2 regions of the Carnobacterium sp. AT7 genome follow, and region 2 is predicted to be linked to the other one. Evidence: predicted binding sites of a transcription regulator. Region 2 holds the regulator's gene; the other holds the start of a gene.

Region 1 (10,877 bases), on a different contig from region 2:
ATTTATCATCTGTGCTCCTCATTTTATGACTTATCAAACTTAGCGATTCAATACATAGACAATGAAGGGAAAATCCTAGTCCAAATGATTCAACCACATTTTCCTGATGAAATCTTGTCCTCGACTAATGATTCTTTCCAAGAGGTAGAAAAACAATTACGGCAACAAAAGCCTGATTGTTGTTACTTTTTCATTACTAGCTTCCAATTAGAGTACATTGCAATCGGTTTATGGAAAGAAAAAGAATTTAAAGGCTCCATTTTAGTTGGACCTTTCCTTTCCACTACACCTAACTTAGAGTTCATTAATTACATCACTTCAATAAATCACCTGCCTCTTCATACTCGAAAAACACTGGCAAATTTCTATGAATCTTTGGTTATCGTACATTCTCAAGAACTGCACCATTTGAATGTCTTGCTAATTAATTTGTTCTCTCATCCTTATATCATGCCAGATCTACGTTCGTCTGAACCTGTACAACCTACTTCTACTAGACGCGAAGTACGTTATAGGCAACAGAATGCACAACAACTTATTGAAGCACGATATCAATTTGAAAACATTTTAATGGAAGCTATCTCTAAAGGAGACAGTACTCTAGCTGTAACAACTATGAATGATCACCAAGAATTGACCGACTTTTCAAGTCGCAATACTGCTGATCCTGTTCGAGCATATAAAAATATTTTAGTTACTTTGAATACACTCAGTCGTAAAGCAGCTGAGAAAGGTGGCGTGCACCCTATTTATTTGGATAGTATCTCTGAAAAATTCGCTCTTATGATTGAGCGTACCAAGGATTTACCAAGTTTATCTGAGATTAGTCGAGTACTCTTAACCGAGTACAGTGAAAGTATCTGGCTATATTCCAATCCAGAATACAGCACTATTGTCAAAAAAGCGATTCATTACATTTTATTGCACATTGATTATCCTTTAACTTTAGAAGAAATCGCCAGGAATATTTATGTCAATCCAGCTCACTTATCGCGTAAATTCAAAGGCGAAACGCAGATGACTCCTACCCAATTTATCCATTTAAAAAAAGTAGAAGAAGCAAAACTTCATCTTGAAAAAGGGCATTTAGCCATCACTGAGATAGCTTTACTCGTCGGCTTTAATGATCCAAATTACTTTGGTAAGGTCTTTAAAAAGGTAACCGGCATGACCCCCTCTCAATTCATTAGGAGTACAAAAAAAACGCTTAAGAGGTAATGCCTAATAATGATCGTTAAGAGTAATTTAAAGCAAAAAAAGAACTGCTGAAACGCTGCAGTTCTTTTTTACTATCGTTTAGTAAACTTAAACTCTTTCTGCTTCTTTTCTTACTTGCGCAGGATTTGTTTGGGTATCATCTGAAAGTAATTTATTAGCAACTAGTAAAAGAATCGGTAAAATAACGTCATCTGCATACCCAACTACTGGAATAAAGTCGGGAACAAAATCGATTGGACTAATAATATAGAGAATAATCCCTGCTACCATTAGTTTCTTTTTTCCGCTTGTTTTTGTATTAAATAACGAAAGGATCAGCGACTTTACTTGTGACATTGGGGTCTTAGTTTGCTTTGTTTTCATTTTCATTTTTTATGACCTCCGTTTAATTTAACTACAGTTAGTATAGCTGCAATTCCCTTAAAATGTATCGGTCTAAAGCATGATTTTTTAACGTATCACATTAAGCCATCTATTTAAATACTTCCTAAAATAACACCAACACCATAAGCCACCAAGGCTGCCAAACCACCAATTACTAACATTTCAAAGCCAGATTTCAACCAGTTCGATTGTGTAATTTTTGATTTTGCTGCACCTAGAATAAACAAAGTCATCCCTGTAAGTAATGCAGCAATATAAAAAGCGTTTTGCAATAAACCAGGTATATACATAGATAATACGTAGATTAAAAGAGGCACTACGCCAAAGACACTAAATGATAAAAAAGTTACTATTGCATTTTTCAAAGGTGAATCCTCTGTAGTACTAGAGCCATATTCCATTTTCATAATTTGGTTCACAAATGGTTCTTCGTATTTTGCTAGAGTGGTTACTAATAAATTAGCATCTTGTTCATCAATCCCTTGTTCGGTTAAAGAAGCCTTTATCTGCTCTGCTTCTTGTTCTGGATTTTCCATTATAGCAATCTGTTTTTTATGACGTACCGTTTTTTCATATTCATTTTGCGATTTTGTTGAAAGAAAATCTCCTACTGCCATTGAAAATCCATCAGCCAGTAAGTTTGAAAAACCTAAAATCAACACAACTTTAAAGGATAATTCTCCACCAACACTTCCTGCTACTACAGCAAATGTTGTTATGATGCCATCTAATCCTCCATAAACGATACTTTTAATGTACTTTCCTTTACTATTATGAACTATTTTTTCCGGTTGATTCATTTTCATTCCTCCTTAAGCTCAAGTCAACAAAAATAAATAGTTGAAGGAATATAGCACTAGCCTTTCCGAGTTCTTTTTATTTAATTCCCCATACTAAAAGTGATGAATTCTATCACCCATAGCGTTAAAATTAAAAGGAGTAAACTAACCGATAAAAGAAAGATTCCAACTAAGAGATAGTTGACTTTTTTTTGGACTACACTATCTTTAATCGAAAAAGCTACTATCAATAGACCTATACAGCTTATCCCGATTGATACCATTTTTTCTAAGTCAGTAATAGTTGAGGAAAAAAAACCATGTGTGAGTAAGAAAAACTGAAGGCTCAAGAAAACTATTTTAGCGTTATCTATTCTTTTTACCACCATACCATTCCTCCTTAAACAAATCACACTACATGTGAATAATATAACAATGTCTAACATTCATTGCAATACTTATTTAATAAAACAGACATATATTATTTAGCTCTTTTAAAAAATCTTGTTCATTAAATTCAATATAAAACGATATTATTATCCTAACATAGGGCAAAAAAAGTCATTCATCTGTTTTTCTTACTTCTTACTGTGCTTCATTCTGGACTAACCATTAAATTTTTCTCTACCCATACCTCTTCATTGGAATTTTTTATAATCACATCAAATAGTTTCCTGTAAGGATGCATAAATAGTTCATATTGGATGCGGCGTTGTTTATGAGACTCTAATAAAACATTTATATCCGTACCTCTTTCCAAAACATCTCTTCCAACTCTTCTTCTTAGCTCTGTTTCATCATCCGTATAAAAATAAATGTTCAAATCAATTAATTCAGGATCAATAAACGCCACGCTCATTCCTTCTATAATGGTAACTTTTTTAGGAGAAATGAGTTCACTTTTACTATAAAAAGTATCTATCGTGTAGAAATCTAACCCAGATTTGACCATTCGAATATCTCTTTCTAGGGACACTATATGATGAGCATCTGGATGGCAAGCAGTCATTTTCGACTGATAATATTTATTTTGATAACCATACTGGATCATAGTGTATTGTCGTAATTGCGATGTGATTATATAGGGATCTGTGTTAATATGCGATACTTCATTTAACCCTATCAAATGTGCAAGTTTAGTAGCAAAATTCGTTTTCCCTGCAGCACCATGACCTGATATGGCAATAATCACCGGTTTATCCGATTTATGTATCCAGTTTAGGACTTCATTAAGGATATTATTCATTTTCCACCTTTTTCTATTTAATTTTTTTTAACGTTTAACGATTTAATCATCTATTATAGAAATTACTTTATTTTACCATTAAAGAAAACGCTTTACTTGTAACTTTTCATTTCATGCTGGAAAAATAACTACCTTTATGTAAAATAAAAAAAGCAATACAGTCATTTAAAATGAACCTCTACTGCTTTACAGTTTATTGAATTGTGAAGTTAGTTCAGCATTACTTTTTAGTGTAGTCTACAGTGGTTTACTATTATACCAGTCGGCTGAATCAAGAAATGCTAAATTATTTTTTTGCCATTTTATACCGGCTATCATTTTATTTGATTTAAACGTTAATTTCTTTTCACCTCTAACTTTCAAAACTATTTTGTACTCTATCAATCCTTTTTTAATTCTAAGGTACTCTATGTCTTCATAAGGAAACCGAATATGATTACCTGAAAATTGACCCATCATTGTTAAGCCAACTAACGTGATCTCTTCTGAAGAAAAGAACAATAAGTAGTATTGCATATCTACAAAAGATGCTAACGCTCCATAAGTAAAGCTAGACATAATCCCTGGTTCTGTATACCCATAAACAAAATTTTGAGACACTGGAATATCAAGTGGTTCCATATAAGTTTCAATATTCTCTATTTTCATTGCTTCATTCACTACCAACAACCCCTTTTTACCATCTTATCTAACTCAGATAGAAAAAGAAAATAATAATCTTTTTCCTGTTAACTATCTTATTCATCAGCACTAAGAATCTATAAAACAACATACAAAAAAATGCCCATGATCATAAAATAAATAGCTCAAAAAAAATATCCGGTACACGATGCTTTTTACAAAACGCTGTACATCATTCTTTTTTGGATTATAGTACACATCAAGAACAGAGCCGCGTGAAAACTTAAAAAAGAGCTAGCACACCAAAATAGGCGTACTAGCTCTTTTATCTTATCTAGTTTTACTTCTTATTACTTAAATTCTTTTCCTCTAAAACAGGCAACTATTGAATAACTTTTAAAAATTCTTTTAAGAAGTCAGCTGAATTCCCAACATAACTAAAATCTGAGTAGTTAAAAATAGGTGCTTCTGAATCTTTATTAACAGAGATGACTAGTTCAGCATTTTCTATCCCGGTTGTATACTGCACAGCTCCATGGATACCCAAATTAATCAATATTTTAGGCGCAATCGTATTTCCAGATTGTCCAATTTGATCTTCACCACTAAATCTAGGATGATCTGTCAAAGGACGTGTTACGCCGATTTTAGCACCTAATTTGCGAGCAAGTTCTTCCGCCAAAGCAAGTTCTTTATCATCTATAGAACCGCGTCCTAATGCAATAACTCGATCAGCATTAGCGATACTATCGCTTTTAGAAATCAGCGGTGTTTCTTCTATAATTTTCACACGTGCTGCTTCTTTAAATGTTAAATCATTTATTTCAGTCACCTCAACTGTTTTACTGCTACTTTTCTTAGCTTCAAATGTATTTGGTCTTACAGAAGCCATTTGAGGACGGTGGTTAGGACTGATAATTTCACACATGATATTATCTCCATATGATGGTTTTGTTTGAACCAACAAGTCACTATCAAATGATAAGTTTAGACAGTCTGAAGTCAAACCCGTATTTAACTTTGCTTGCAATCGAGGTGCAATTGAGCGGCCAACAACTGTTGCACCGAAAAGGATGCTATTTGGTTGACGTCGTTCTGCTAATTCTGCCATTAAACTGGCAATTTCAGAATCCATCGCATTTTCCAAACGATTGTCTTTTACAACAATGATTTCATCAGGACCATATTCTTTGATAGCTTCTTCCAGTTTTTGGTCTTCTGATTCAAATAAAATTACAACAACCTTTTTATCGCCTGCAATCTCATTTGCTTTAGTTATTAATTGATAGGTAACCGGCTGGATGATCCCTACATGTTTTTCTGCATATACCCAAATTTCTTGGCTAGTCATTTTTCTCAACCTCTCTTAGAGTAAATTAGTGGCTCTTAATTGTATTAATAATTCACGAACAGCTTCATCAGCCGATCCTTTAAGGAACGTTGTTGCTTTTGCTTCTTTTTCCGGTGCCCATACACTACGGACAACAGTGGGAGAACCCTTCAAACCAATTCTATCAGCATCAACAGGCAAGCTGTTTTCATCCCAAATACGAATGGTTTTCTTATAACTTTGTTGAATATTACGAGGCGTTGGGTAACGTGGTTCGTTCATTTCGCTACGAACCGTTACAACTGCTGGCAATTGGAATTCAATTTTTTGTTGCATGTTTTCTAACAAACGAGTTGCAGTCATAGAATTTTTAGTATGACTATGTAACTCACTGACAAATGTAATTTGTGGCCAGTCTAAAAATTCAGATACGATTGGACCAACTTGACTAGTATCTGCATCGACCGATTGGCGACCGAATAAGACTAGGTCTACATTGCCTAATTCTTTAATAGCTTGCGCTAAAACATATCCTGTTGCTAGTGTATCTGCTCCACCAAATTGACGAGAACTTAACAGCACGGCATCGTCACATCCCATAGCTAATCCTTGGCGCAAAGTCATTTCAAAATCTGGAGGTCCCATAGATAGAAGTGTAATTTCGCCACCCCATTCTTCTTTTAATCGAAGAGCTGCCTCTATGGCATTTTTATCATAAGGGTTCATAACTCCTGCTTCTCCAGAACGAACAAGGTTTTTAGTAACTGGATCAATTTTCAAATTATTAGAAACTGGCACTTGTTTAATACATACTACAATTTTTAAGCTCATTGGACTTATTCCTCTCTCTCATTCACAACTTCTTTAGCTATTTCAATCATCATTTTTTCTAGTGACCCTTCGGCAAGTTGTAACGCACGAGCATCACGAATTAAATGTTCTACGGGATACTCACGACTATACCCATATCCACCTAATACTTGCAAAGCATGATCAGCAGCAATAACGGCAGCACGACTTCCGTATGATTTCGCCATAGTAGATACTTTAGCGTAAGATTTACCTTCTATTTTCAACTTAGCTGCTTCTTGATAGAGTAGCTGTGCGTTTTCTTTTGCAATAGCAATTTCAGTGATTTTCGTTTGAATAGAATGTAATTGGATAATCGGTGTATCAATTGCATCACGTTTTTTTGCGTAATCAACCGCAATAGTCAACGCATGTTCTGTAATTCCAGCTGCGATTGCTCCCATTGAAATACGAGCATCATAGTGAGCATTATCGCCTATTTCCACACCTTGTCCTATTTTACCTAGCAAGTGCTCTTCAGTAACTGTTACGTTTTCTAAGAAGATTTCTCCTACAGGCGTTCCAGTCATACCAATGAATTCTTCTCTTTTACCATGTTTAAATCCAGGCATGTCTTCATCGACAAGGAAACATGATAATTCGTTTGGCGCAGTTTTTAAGAGTACACAGTACACTTGAGCTAAGCCACCATTGGTAATCATTGTTTTATTTCCGTTTAAGATCCATTTATCTCCATCTTTCACGGCACTAGCTGTGAAGCCCATTACATTAGATCCACCTTGTGGTTCTGTTGAAGAAAATCCAAAGACACGGTGGTTTGCTTGAGGCAAATATTTTTCTTTTAATTCAGGTGTTGCATATTTCATTACTTGATCAACCGTTTTATAATGTCCTTCTAAAGTAAATGCTACACTCGCATTTCGAACAGCAAAATCATATACCGTTTGCGAACTAGCAATAACATCAAATCCGGCTCCACCGTATTCTTCTGGTATGGTCAAGCCTAAAAATCCTATTTTAACAAGTTTATTCCATAGGCTTTCAGGATAGTTTCTTTCTTTATCTATCAACATATCTAATGGTTTTACCTCTTTATCAGCAAAATCAGTCACCATCTGATGCAACATTACTTGAGGCTGTGTTAATTTTATACTCATTTTTACACTCCCTTTGTTCAATTATGCACAAAAAATAAAACATCTATTTAACAAATTGATTATAGTCTATTATTTTTTCAATAGACTTGATTTAAATCAAGTACATTCTAATTAATATTGCTAATGAACTCTTTTATAATTCATAAGAAACTGGTAAACTGTAAACGTATTATGAGGAAGTATTGAGGAGATTACAAGATGACTAAACGATGTTTAAATTCTGAGCAACAGAATAGTACTTGTCAAAAAACAGGAGATATTTGCATAGATTCTATCCCATTATTTCAATCTTTAGCACCCATACAAAAGAAAAGAATTCATTCCCTAATCCAGTCTAAACACTACTCTCGCGGTGAAACCATCTATCGTCCTGGAGAAACTGCGGACTCCCTTTATGTCTTGAGAAGCGGGAAAATACGTGTATACCGATTATCCGATTCCGGAAAAGAACAATTGATTCGAATTGTCTATCCAGGAGAATTTACTGGAGAATTAGCGTTATTCAAAAAAGGCATTTACGAAGCATTTACGGAAGCGTTAACAGATTGTTCTATTTGTGCAATTAAGCATACTGATTTCAGAGAATTACTCCTCCAATACCCACTAATAGCTGTCGAGATGTTAGCTACTATTTCGAACAGATTGGGAATGTCTGAGCAACAAACCGCTTGGGCTACTACTGAAACCGTAAGAAATAGATTGCTACATTTTTTAATCAGTTTAGTTGACTCCAAAGAAAATGAACCTATTATTGAATTAAAGATGGCTAAAAAAGATTTAGCTTCTTATTTAGGAACCACTTCCGAATCTTTAAGTCGAGAACTTGCCCATTTAGAGAAAGAACACGTTATTCAAGAAATTTCTTATGGAAAAATCAAATTATTTAAATTAGACTAACACTAACGATTTGCATTTTAGTCCGTCCTTGGTTTTGAAGATAACTTATTTTATACATTAAAAAGAGCAGTACCTCAAAATAATGAGGTGCTGCTCTTTACTTTACACTATCTTATAGTTTTGCTTGCCATTTATTTGCCCAAACATTTTCGTTTGGCGTTCCTTTAAATTCGGATTTACCTTCTAATTTATCGATTACTTGTTTGATTGTTTCTTCGTTATTATGGTATGCATTCACAAAAGTTTTAACCATTGTTGCATCATGTAAATGAGTCGTAAAGTTTAGTGATACGAATACAGTGGGTACTTCGTATACGAACCAAGGAACTTCATTAGACATTGCTGTACTCCATTGGATACGGTAATTATTTTGTGCACCATATCCAACAATGTCAGAAACTTCTAAAGCTAAATCAACGTTTTCACGGTATTCTATTGTCTTGCCTTTTACTCGTGTAGATCCATCATTTAACGTTACTTCATAACCACGAGACGTCAATTCGTCTGTAATTTGTTTAGCAATATCAGATCCACCTTCGTAGATTCCACCTTTTTCACCTTCAAGCATATATAAACGAATGCGTTTGTGTGTTTCAGGACTGATAGGTAAGTTATTTTGAGTATCTTTTACTAAAGTGATTCCTTTGTCTGCTGCGTCAGCGCGCATTTGTAAATGCTCTTCACTACCCACAACTTCTAACTCAGATTCATCTTTTAATAAAGTACCTTCAGCTTGTTTTGTATTCAAGTTTAACTTAGCTTTTAAACCTAAAACACGTTTTAAAGCATCTGTCATACGTTCTTCAGTAATCACGCCGTTTTGGTACCCTTTTAGCATGAAGCCAAAGTCTTCATCGATATCGTTGAAAAATAAGAACATGTCACATCCAGCAGCAATTGATTTAGGAACATAGTCTTCGCGACGCATAGCTGCCGTCATACCTAACATATGAGAAGCATCTGTGATCACCATACCATTGAAATCTAATTTAGTTTTCAATAAGTCTTGAATCAATTCAGGTGCTAAAGTTGCTGGTAAGATATCTTTATCTTCTAACGTTGAATCCAAAGCTTTTTGGTACTCAGGTAAAGCAATGTGTCCAGCCATAATCATTTCAACACCATTGTTGATATGGTTACGGTAAACGCGTCCGAATGACTCTTCCCATTCATCAACCGATAATTCATTCACACCTAAAACTAAATGTTGGTCGCGTTCTTCAGTACCGTCACCAGGCCAATGTTTGATACATTTAATAACTTCACTTTGGTCTAAGCCTTCAAGGTAAGCATTCGTATATTTAATAACATCATCTGCATTTGTACCGTAAGCACGAGTGTTAACAATAGTATTTCTCCAGTTTTTCAAAATATCTACACATGGATCAAAGTTTACATTTACACCCATCGCAGCTTCTTCACGTCCAGAAACATAGCCAGCATTGTAACCAACTGTTGTATCTCCAGAAGCTTCAACTTGTGCTCCAGAAGCAATATACGTACCATCATTAGCAGCACCATTACCACCTGCATCGCAGTTAGCAGCGACCAACAAAGGTATTTTCGAATCTTTTTGAAGTGAATTAATCAATTCTTGTACTTGTTTAGCTGATCCACCTTGGTAACGTGCTCCACCAATGTGGTATTTTTCTAAAATTTCTTTATTTGTCAATGTGTTACCACTGAATTGATCTTTTCCAAAGAAGAATAAGTTTGTAAATAATTGTCCCACTTTTTCTTCGTCTGTCATGCTAGCGATTGTGTTTTCCACCCATTTAATAGCATCATCATTTAAATTATACGGTTTTGCTTTTAAATCTACTAATTTACCCATAATAATCTCCTAACAGTTCATTTTTTTTGTTTACAACCCCATAATAAAGAAACCGTTATCATTATACTTTCACTATTTTTGTTTTTATTATATAATTATGTTTTAATGGACAATTAATTTATAAGGAGATCATATAGTGAACTTGGAAAAAGAATTTACAGCACATGGTGTTTGTCAATTAATCTATACTATTATTCAAGTTAATACTCAATACTTTAGTGTTGATCATCTAACACAAAAAAGCTTCACGACTACGCAAATCCCTACCTTTTTACAAACTCATATTGAGCAATCGCTATTTTCTATAGAAAACCGCTTATTACACAAAAAAAAGAACGATGTCTATTTTCATAAAGACCCTAAATTACAACTCTACTATTTAGGAAAAGGTGTATGGAAAGACAACTACTATCAAGGAACTATTGTGATAGGTCCCTTTATTTCAGATACTCTTCCTAACGACTATTTAGAACAATTAAAAACTCAATTTTCTATTGAAAATGATTCTTTAGTTGTATTAAAACAATACATTGAGAGCTTAACGATTATTAATCAGAATCGTTTATCCTCTATTAGTTATTTATTGACAACTTTTACTCCT
Region 2 (10,877 bases):
CCCACCAATAAAAATCGTTTCTTTTTTTATGATTTCATTTTTGGTATTTAAATAAAGAACGACGACATTTTCTTGTTGCAATCCCTGCATTTCTACTAAAAGCATCTCGCCAGCTTTTGTGCTAGAAGTAATTTGACCGATTTTAATTTGTGAAGCTTGTGAAATGCGGACACCTATTTCAATAGCTGCTTTTAATTCGAGTGCTTTTACCTTCCCAATCCCAGAAATAGTCATCAATTCTTGGCTTGAAGCTGTTTTCAAATGATAAAGATCTTCAAAATGATTGAGCATTACCATAGCAAGTGTTACAACATTGGTTCCTTTTGTACCTGTCCTCAGCAATATAGCAAGCAATTCATGATTAGCAAGAGCTTTTTCACCATACAACTCTAACCTTTCTCTCGGCCTTGATTGACTGGGCACTTCATTAATCAGATGTGTACTTTTCATTGTCATAAAAAAATCCTCCTTTTTCACAATATTACTATCCGCGAAAAAGGAGAAGTCGATTTTATTTTTTATTTATTGATTTTGTTGTGCAATAAACATTTTTACAGCGCTTAAATCATCAAGAATCGCTACAGTTTTTTCTTTAGCTTCATCCGTCGGTTGTATTAGATCTGGGATCATAATAACCGGTATGTTGGCATCATAACTTGCGCGAATCCCATTAAGCGAATCCTCTAACACAAGCGTTTTTTCTTTAGGTATAGCCACTTTCTTCCATGCTTTTTCGTATATCTCAGGACTCGGCTTTGCACGTGAGACTTCATCTCCCCCAATAATAGCATCAAAATAGTGCGATAACTGTTCCTTTTCTAAAAATAAAGTGACCAGTGACTTGATGCTGCTTGAGGCAACAATTTTTTTGATTGAATTGCTTTCTAAATAATCCAACAATTCAAGTAACCCTTTTTTCTTGCGTAGCCCATTAATTTCAACATGTTCAAGTAAGGCTTTACCACTCTCATTAATCAGTGTTTCAGCTTGTTTAGTTTCATATTTCAAGTGGATTGCTTTGTGGAATTCTTCATCAGAAATCCCAATATACTTTTCGTGAAATTCCCATGTGTAGGTTAAATCATTCTTTTTTGCAACTGCTTTACTAGCTTCATAATAAAGAACTTCTGTATCGAACATCAGACCATCCATATCAAAAATTACAGCTTCAACTTTAGCCATTTTCTTACCCCCATAGTTTATTTAAGTTTTAATCATTCGTTTCATTTAGGTATTTCCTGACTTCAGAAATAAAATAGAGCGAACCCGTTACAAGCACGATACCAGTTTCATCCATCTCATTAAGCGAATCTACTAGCGCCTTTTGCCAGTGCTCTGTTACTGCTCCGTTCTTTAGCGCAACCTTACTTAACTCTTCTATTCCAGCTGCTCTAGGATAATCAAAACTCGTAAGAATCAGATGACTATTCGGTATTTCTTCTAGCTGATCTACCATTCCTTGAATATTTTTATCTCGCATAGTAGCCATAATAATATAAACCTCTTGTTGCGCAAAATTCTTTTTAATTGTTTCAATAAGTGTTTTCATTGCGTGTTCATTATGAGCGCCATCTAACACCAACAAGGGTTGTTCGTTTATTCTTTCGAATCTTCCAGGCCAAAAAGTATGTTTTAAACCACTAAGCAACTTTTCATGATTTATAGCTAATCCAGTTTCGTGACTATAAACTCGTAAAGTTTCAACAGCTACAGCAGCATTCTCCACTTGATGACGACCTAACATCTCTATTTGAATGGGGCTGAGACGGATAAAATCGTCTTCAAAGACAAACTGTTCTCCCCACGTCGGAAGAGTTTGCCATTTTGTAACAAAAAAATCCTGATTGTATTTTAGCAATGTGCTATCTTGTTCAGCAGCCTTATTTTCAATAACTGTCATTGCTTCTTTTCCTATCTTACCAATTACTACAGGAACAGTTGCTTTAATAATACCTGCTTTATTTCCTGCAATTTCAGACAATGTATCTCCAAGCAAATTCATGTGGTCTAATCCGATAGTTGTAATAACTGAAACGATTGGAGTGATAACATTTGTCGAGTCATACGTCCCTCCAATACCTACTTCTATCAAAACGACATCCGCATGGCCTTCACCAAAATAAAGCAGCATCATCATCGTAATAATTTCAAATTCACTTGGTTCACCAAGTATTGTTTTTTCCAGCTCTTTAGTTAATGGATAGACAATATTCGCTAAACGTAAAATTTCGGCGTCGGATAGAGGATCACCATTGACACTAATGCGCTCGTTAAATAGTTCAATATAAGGAGACGTATAGGTTCCAACTATTTGGCCATTAGCTTCCAGCATGCCTCTTAAAAAAGCCAACGTAGAACCTTTACCATTTGTTCCCGCAATATGGATTGATTTAAATTTTCTTTCCGGATGCCCTACTTGGCTTAACATCCATTCCATTCGTTTTAGTCCTGGTTTTTTGCCAAACGTTCTAGTAGTATGAATCCAGTTCAGTGCTTCTTCATAGGTAGCAAACATGATTTACCTCCACTTTTTCTATATTCTATCCTAACTAATTATAAACTACCCTAACGTCTTTTTCACTAGCTTACAATAAAAACGAACAAAAACTAACTGTATCCTAGTTTTTGCTCGTTTTTATATTTTATCGATTTTTAACGATTAAAGCTGGTTTTCTAATACTTTTATACGTTCGGTTACTGCAACTTGTTTTTCAAGATAATCAACGTGTTTAGCCTTTTCAGCTTCAACTACTGCATCAGGAGCACTTTCTACAAATCTTTTATTTGCTAGTTTCCCTTCAACTCGTTTAACTTCTTTACTCCACTTGTCTAATTCTTTATTCAGACGAGCGATTTCTTCTTCCAAATTAATCAATCCAGCTAACGGCAAGTATATCTCAGCACCTGTGATCACAGCTGACATTGCTGTTTCAGGAGCTTCTATTTCGCTTGAAATCGTCAAAGTCTCAGGATTACAGAATCTTTCGATATAAGATGTATTAGCTTTCAAGAATTGTTCAACGGTTTGATCATTTGTTTTGATTAAAAGTTCAATTTTTTTAGACAAAGGTGTATTTACTTCCGCACGACTATTACGAACGGAACGAATTAATTCCATCAATACATCCATACCTTTCGTTGCTGCTTCGTCAGATAATTCCGGATGTACGACTGGATATTCAGCTACTACCAATGATTCTCCTTCATGAGGAATATTTTCCCAAATCTCTTCTGTAACAAAAGGCATAATTGGGTGCAATAGACGTAACGTTTGATCCAATACATAAGCTAATATACTTCTAGTCATTTGCTTCGCAGTTTCATCTTCGCCAAACAATACTTCTTTACTCATTTCGATGTACCAATCACAAAAATCATCCCAGATAAAGTGGTACAAATGACGTCCAGCTTCACCAAATTCAAAGCGTTCAAATAAATCGGTTACTTTCTCAACTGTTTCATTTAACTTAGTTAAAATCCATCTATCCGCAACTGTTTTTTCACCAGTCAAATCAATTTGATCGACAGTAAAGTCTTCCATATTCATTAAAGCAAAACGGCTAGCATTCCAAATTTTATTGATGAAGTTCCAAGCAGCATCCATTTTGTCATAGCTGAAACGAACATCTTGCCCTGGAGCAGAACCGTTTGACAAGAACCAACGTAGTGCATCAGCTCCATATTTTTCAATAACATCCATAGGGTCGATTCCGTTTCCTAGGGATTTGCTCATTTTCCGACCTTCAGTATCACGAATAAGACCATGGATCAATACATTGTTGAACGGACGTTTTCCAGTAAATTCTAAACTTTGGAACATCATACGGCTAACCCAGAAGAAAATGATGTCGTATCCTGTTACAAGTGTATTTGTAGGGAAATAACGTTTGAAATCCTCAGATTCTTCATCTGGCCATCCCATTGTAGAAAAAGGCCATAGTGCTGAACTAAACCAAGTATCCAAAACATCCGGATCTTGCATCCAATTTTCACTATCTTCAGGAGCTTCCATTCCTACATATAATTCACCACTTGTTTTATGGTACCAAGCTGGAATACGGTGACCCCACCATAATTGACGTGAAATAACCCAATCATGAACATTTTCCATCCAACGCATATACGTGTTTTCGAAACGTTCTGGTACAAAGTTCACTTTATCTTCTGTACCTTGGCTTTCAATAGCCTCTTTAGCCAATGGAGCCATATTTACAAACCATTGTGTGGATAATCTCGGTTCTACTACAACACCAGTACGTTCTGAATGACCAACACTGTGTACCATTTTTTCAATTTTGATTAGTCGTCCTTCAGCTTCTAAATCTTTTATGACAGCTTTACGAGCTGCAAATCGATCCATCGTTTCATACTTACCAGCTAACTCATTCATTGAACCATCATCATTCATCACATTTATCTGTGGCAAATCATGACGTTTCCCAACTTCAAAGTCATTAGGATCATGAGCAGGAGTTATTTTCACTACACCTGTACCGAAATCCATCTCAACATACTCATCTGCAATGATAGGAATTTCACGATTCATCAATGGCAACATAACGGTCTTACCGACTAAGTGTTTGTAACGTTCATCTTCAGGATGTACCGCAATTGCTGTATCACCTAACATCGTTTCAGGTCGGGTCGTAGCAATTTCAACTACTCCACTTCCATCTGTTAAAGGATAACTCATATGGTAAAAAGCACCTTCAACATCTTTATGAATCACTTCGATATCAGATAAAGCCGTTTTAGCTTTTGGATCCCAGTTGATGATGTATTCTCCACGATAAATCAATTTTTTATTGTACATTGTAACAAATACTTTCCGTACCGCTTCAGATAATCCATCGTCTAACGTAAAACGTTCGCGGCTATAGTCAACTGAAATCCCAACTTTTGCCCACTGCTCGCGAATAACACTTGCATATTCTTCTTTCCAATCCCATACGGTATCAATAAATTTCTCGCGTCCAAGATCGTAACGTGAAATTCCATCCTCAGCAAGTTTCGCTTCCACTTTTGCTTGAGTTGCAATTCCAGCATGGTCCATTCCTGGCAACCATAATGTATCGTACCCTTGCATTCTTTTTTGTCTAACAATGATATCTTGCAGAGTTGTATCCCAAGCATGACCTAAATGCAGTTTACCAGTTACATTGGGAGGCGGAATAACCACAGAATAAGGTTCTTTCGTCTTATCCCCACTTGGTTTAAACAAGCCTTTTTCTACCCATTTATCATAACGACCAGCTTCTACTTCATTCGGTTGATATTTAGTAGACATTTTCAATTCGTCTGTCATTTTATCTCTCCTTTATACTTTCACTTAATCAATCTGAAAAACAAAAAAAGCATCCATCCTAATAATAAATTATTATTAGGACGAATGCTGTTCATTCGCGGTACCACCTATATTGCACACTTTTGTTATCTTCAAAAGTATACCTCTTAGTTCCATTTTTAACGGATCGTTACTCCGAACAAAGTTACTTTACTTTCACCTTGCCAGCTCCCAAGCTACCTTCATTTTACTGTGACTAAGAACTCTCAGCATCTGTTCTATTCTCTCAAAGCCAGCAAATAAAATTACTCCTCTTGTTCATTGCCTTTTATTTTTATATAGTAGCATTAAAAAAGCTATATTTCAATATGCTTCTTACTGTTTTATCAGCGCGCAGCTCTTGCCGCTTTGATAGCTTGATCATAATCGGGCTCGCTAGACATCTCTGAAACAATTTCTTGATAAGTAATTTCGCCTTTAGGGTTGATTACGAACACTGAACGAGCTAACTTTTCTAGCTCTTCCATTACTAAACCATACGCTTCGCCAAATTCTAAATTGCTGTCGTGCAACATTTCCATTGAAATATCTTTTCCAGCACACCAATCAGCTTGTTCTTCTTTGGAATTATTAGAAATCGTAATTAGTTGGACACCCTCTAATTCACTCGCAATTTTATTAAATTCTTTTGCTTGCAACGCACATACTCGCGTATCGATATCTGGTACCACACTGATTAATACCACTTTACCAGCAAAGTCACTTAACTTAATTTGTTCATCTGTTAAATTTCCTGCTTCAAAATCAGGTGCTTTATTGCCAACTTTTGGTTGTACCCCTTTTAATTTATACGGTGTACCTTTTCTCGTTATCTCCATACGAACACTCCCTATTCTATAACTTCTCTTAGAATAGTATACGAAGAATCCTTTTTTAAAGCAATATTCCAGCATAAAATAACGAATCTAATCCGTTCTGCTTTTTCACTTTTTTTCAGCTGTAATCCTAGTCTTCTTCAACTAAGTTAGCCGGGTAAAGAGCTTCATTTTGGTAAACCATGGTAAAAATTTCGCTAGAAAAATCAATATACTTCATTTGAATGTTAACGGGCACTTTTATTCTTCCTGGTGCAAAGTTTAAAATAGAAGTAATACCTGCATCAATCAGTTGTTCCACTACTTCTTGAGATACCTCACTAGGTACAGCACAAATAGCTGTACAAATTTGTTCACTTATAATAAAATCCTTCATTTGTTCCATTGGTAAAATTTGGATACCTGAAATTTCTTTCCCAAATTGACTTGAATCATTATCAAAAGCACCTTTGATGATGATATTTCTTTCTTTTTTAAAGTTATTTCTTAATATCGCTTGTCCAAGGTTTCCAGCTCCGACAAGTACAACATTAATGATATTATTCACATTTAACAATTCACGAAAAACTTCTGTTACATAAACAACTTCATAACCATATCCACTTCTGCCTAATTCACCAAAATGCGAAAAATCACGTCGGATCGTCGCAGAAGGAATTTGTGTCATCTGACTTAATTCTTTTGATTTAACACGCTCTACACCCGCTTCATTCAATTTTTTTAAAGACCGATAATAAATAGGTAGCCTATGAGCCGTTGCATTTGGAATTTGGTGTATCTTGGGATTTAGTTCCACATTTTCTCCTCCTGACATTCAATTTCTTAATTATCATATCATCTTTTAGCGATTAACTCAATATAATTGTGATGTTAATCACAATTATATTGAACAAAAAAAGAAGATGACCCTTATTAGCCATCTTCATAGTAAAACGTACTCTACTACTGATTAATCATTATTTTGAAATACTATCTCGCCACCTATGACGGTCTTTGAAACTTCTATGTCACATAAAAATTCGGTTTTCACTTTAAAAGGGTTCTGTTTTAAAATAGTAAAATCACTTAGATAACCTGATTTTATTTTCCCTCTAGAATTTTTTTTATATCCAGCCGCAGCACTTCCTGTGGTATAGAGAGACAGAGCTTCAAATACTGATAATTCCTCTTCTGGAAAATACCTTTTGGTACTTTCTGTTCCTCTTACAGTTCTTGTAACAGCTGCGTGTATGCCATAAAAAGGATTAGGTATTTCAACTGGAGCATCACTTCCTCCAGCAATAGGAAACCCAGCATCTTTTATACTCTTCCAAGCAAAAACTAATGGCGGATGATTTTCACCTAAAACATCAAGCGCCCAAGGCAAATCACTGCTCATAAATTGCGGCTGTAAATCAAAAATCAACGGCAAATCTTTTGCTTCCTTTAGCAGTTCTTTATTCAACCAAGGTGTATGAATCATACGATCGAGTTGGCCAATTAGCGGCGGATACTCACGAAGTGTTTCTATTACTTTTTTAAACGCATGATCTCCCAATATGTGGATAGCTACCGGTAACTCAGCTTTGCGTGCAGCTTTTATTAAAGAAACAAAAACTTCATCTGTTTGAACTTTTAGACCATAATTAGTGCTCCGAGCATAAGGCCGACTCATTAATGCTGTTTGAGATCCAACAGTTCCATCATAAAATATTTTCATAGCACCTAATTCTATAAAAGGATTGCCATCTAGAAAACTTTCCTCGGAATGATTATATGCTTTCAGTTCCTCATGATGAATTAGTAAATGAACCCGAAAAGCTTTTTCTTTCTCTTCAATGACATCGTGAAACGTCTTCAACGTTCCTTCAAAGCCGTTAAAATAATGCAAGTCTTCAGAATGACCACCCGTTACTCCCTTTGCCCATAAATCTTCAATTGCTAATGTTAAGTATTCCTCTTGCTCTTTTGGTGTTGCCATTGGAAAAGCGTTTATAGCTAAATTTGTAGCCTCATCTTTTAAAACCCCAGTGACTTTACCTTCTTGATCTAATTGGATCTCTCCACCACCATTATAGATCTGCCCATCTTTGATTCCAATTTTATTGATCAACGGCGTGTTGATCACAACATTATGATAATCAATTCTACGAACCAATAGGGGGTGATTTGTTGAGATAGCATCTAAGTCTATTTTGGTTATAGGTGTTGAGTCATCTTGCCATTCATTTTCATTGTAACCTTCCACGAATAACCATTCATTAGGCGATAACCGCTGAACGGCTTCTCGTATCTTAGCCATGCTTTCTGTTTTACTTTTCAATTGATTTAAATTTAAACGAGCAAGACTCAAGCCATACCACAACAAATGTAAATGGCTGTCTACAAAACCAGGAAAAACTATTTCTCCATTTAAATCAATCTCTTCAGTCAAATGTTTAACAAAGTTTTTTTTCAACTCTGCTTCCTCGCCAACAGCTACTATTTTCTCATTATCAGTGATCACAGCTGAAACGGTTTCTCCTTCGTTTTCCATTGTATAAAAAAGACCATTTTTCCATAACTTCACTTTACATCCTCCTGTCTCAATTCACCTTTTAAGAATAACCACTCAAACATCATGTTACATCTGATAAATTAATGCTAGTAAAGCTACAAAAAAAGGACTAAGCACATACGATGCATTCAGTCCTTTTTCAGCGTTTTAGCTGATTTTTATAGCAAACTTGAAAAATCAGCTTTTTGTTGTGCTTCTAATGTGTCTCCAACAGTAATTTTTGTAATCACTAAGCCATTCATTGCTCTTTCTATTAACCCTTCAACATCAAGTCTAGATTCATACTTACGTGCTTTTTCTAATTTAGGTTGCGTTTTAGGTGATGGCGGTGCAAAAATTGTACAACAATCTTCAAATGGTTGAATCGATAGCTCAAACGTATCTATTTTTTGAGCAATTTCAATAATTTCATTTTTATCCATCGAAATAATTGGTCGAATAACGGGAGTAGCCGTCACATCGTTAATGGCTATCATACTATGCAACGTCTGTGAAGCAACTTGTCCTAGTGATTCTCCATTAATGATTGCTAAGCCTTTCCGTTCTTCACGAATACGATCAGTCAATCTCATCATTAACCTTCTCGTAACTGTCATTAAGTAACCTTCTGGAACGATTTTTTTGATTTCTTCTTGAATTTCAGTAAACGGTACTTCAATAAATTGAACACTCCCTGAAAAAGCAGCTAACTTAGCAGCAAGATCTTTTGCTTTTTGAAGAGCACGTGGACTTGTATAGGGCGGGCTATGAAAATGAACAGCTTCAATATCTACACCGCGTTTCATAGTTAAATAACCGGCGACTGGTGAATCAATTCCGCCAGATAACATCAGCATTCCCCTGCCACTTGATCCGACAGGTAAACCTCCTGCTCCTAAAATGGTTCTGCTTGAAAGAAAGAAACCTTCATTACGAATTTCTACTCGCAAGGTAATATCTGGTTTCTTCATTTGAACTTTTATGCCTTCAATTTTACTGAAAATTTCAGCTCCAAGCAGTTGGTTCATATCATTTGTGTCTAGCTCATAATCATGATCTGAACGTCTAGTAGCGATTTTGAATGTTTTTCCTTCTGTATATAATTCTTTTATCATTTCAACAGCAACTTTTTTTACAAGTTCGAGATCTCTTTCTATGCGTCTAACTGGAGAGTATGTTTGAATGCCAAAAATAGATTCTAATCTTTCCAGAACAGCATCACTGTCTGAACCATTTAATTCTAAATGCATCCGGTCGCGTTCTCCGTGGACTTTCAATGCTTCAAAATCATGCAAAGCAAACTTTACATTATGAGCCAATTGTTTGATAAAAATTTTCTTATTCTTTCCTTTTGTTGATAGTTCGCCATAGCGTATCATTACTTCATCGTATTGCATGTGCTAGTTACTTCCCCTCTGTTAATTCTCTGATCTATTTGATATCTTTAAATTGTTGATACAAATGATCAAATTCTTCCATAAAAATCTTTGCTTCTTCTAATTTATTTGTATCTGTTAAACTAATACGCACAGCACTTGTGGCTATTTTTTCAGGTACATTCATTGCTACTAATGTACTGGAAGTTGTCCCATTACGGCTAGAACACGCACTTGTTGTCGAAATATAAATTTCTTTTTTTTCAAAAGCATGAACCATAACTTCTCCTCTGATTCCTTTTAAAGCGAAACATAAAATATGAGGAGCACCTTCCTTTTGTGAAAAAATTGAAACTTTTTTATATCCTGCTAATTTTTCCGTTAGATAGGTTTTTATTTCTTTTTGACTCTTTTGTTTTTCTTCTGTTTTTTCAAGTACCAAACGTAAAGCCTTAGCCATCGCTGCTGCTCCGGCTACATTTTCTGTACCACTCCGTCTGCCAGATTCTTGCCCACCTCCATTTAAGAGTGGAGCGATTTTTTTACCTTTTTTGATATACATAAAGCCCATCCCTTTAGGACCATGAAATTTATGCGCAGAAAAAGTCGCTAAGTCGATTCTAGATTCGCTGCCTAATAAAAAAGGAATTTTCCCAATTGCTTGTACAGCATCCACATGAAAATGGACTCTTGGGTAATTTTTTAACACTTCCTCAATCTCTCCAATAGGTTGAATGCTTCCAACTTCATTATTCACAGCCATTATTGAAACCAGAATAGTGTCCGATCTTAAAGCTTCTTTCAAATCAGAAACGGCTACTCTACCG

What was found. Region 2 encodes Rex, which represses fermentation and respiration genes when NADH is low (regulators of the CRP and FNR family bind a similar motif). Its sites were predicted from a motif close to TTGTGAANTANTTCACAA; they were not measured.
Region 1: a site for Rex is predicted at 7,559-7,576, ahead of CAT7_RS05600 (acyl-CoA dehydrogenase family protein). Genes of this name have one in related genera too.

What each region holds. Positions count from the first base shown of each region.
Region 1 is NZ_ABHH01000010.1:66,614-77,490, forward strand. It holds gene CAT7_RS05560 (helix-turn-helix domain-containing protein) at 1-1,218, shown strand, start outside; gene CAT7_RS05565 (YkvA family protein) at 1,306-1,587, opposite strand; gene CAT7_RS05570 (VIT1/CCC1 transporter family protein) at 1,695-2,402, opposite strand; gene CAT7_RS05580 (uridine kinase family protein) at 2,977-3,627, opposite strand; gene CAT7_RS05585 (hypothetical protein) at 3,865-4,287, opposite strand; gene CAT7_RS05590 (electron transfer flavoprotein subunit alpha/FixB family protein) at 4,631-5,599, opposite strand; gene CAT7_RS05595 (electron transfer flavoprotein subunit beta/FixA family protein) at 5,615-6,409, opposite strand; gene CAT7_RS05600 (acyl-CoA dehydrogenase family protein) at 6,415-7,545, opposite strand; gene CAT7_RS05605 (Crp/Fnr family transcriptional regulator) at 7,744-8,442, shown strand; gene CAT7_RS05610 (glycoside hydrolase family 3 protein) at 8,555-10,276, opposite strand; gene CAT7_RS05615 (helix-turn-helix domain-containing protein) at 10,413-10,877, shown strand, end outside.
Region 2 is NZ_ABHH01000026.1:951-11,827, forward strand. It holds gene radC (RadC family protein) at 1-456, opposite strand, end outside; gene CAT7_RS09285 (HAD family hydrolase) at 523-1,182, opposite strand; gene CAT7_RS09290 (bifunctional folylpolyglutamate synthase/dihydrofolate synthase) at 1,211-2,515, opposite strand; gene CAT7_RS09295 (valine--tRNA ligase) at 2,660-5,305, opposite strand; T-box leader at 5,379-5,615, opposite strand; gene tpx (thiol peroxidase) at 5,671-6,162, opposite strand; gene CAT7_RS09305 (redox-sensing transcriptional repressor Rex) at 6,290-6,955, opposite strand; gene CAT7_RS09310 (amidohydrolase) at 7,109-8,707, opposite strand; gene thiI (tRNA uracil 4-sulfurtransferase ThiI) at 8,854-10,071, opposite strand; gene CAT7_RS09320 (cysteine desulfurase family protein) at 10,106-10,877, opposite strand, start outside.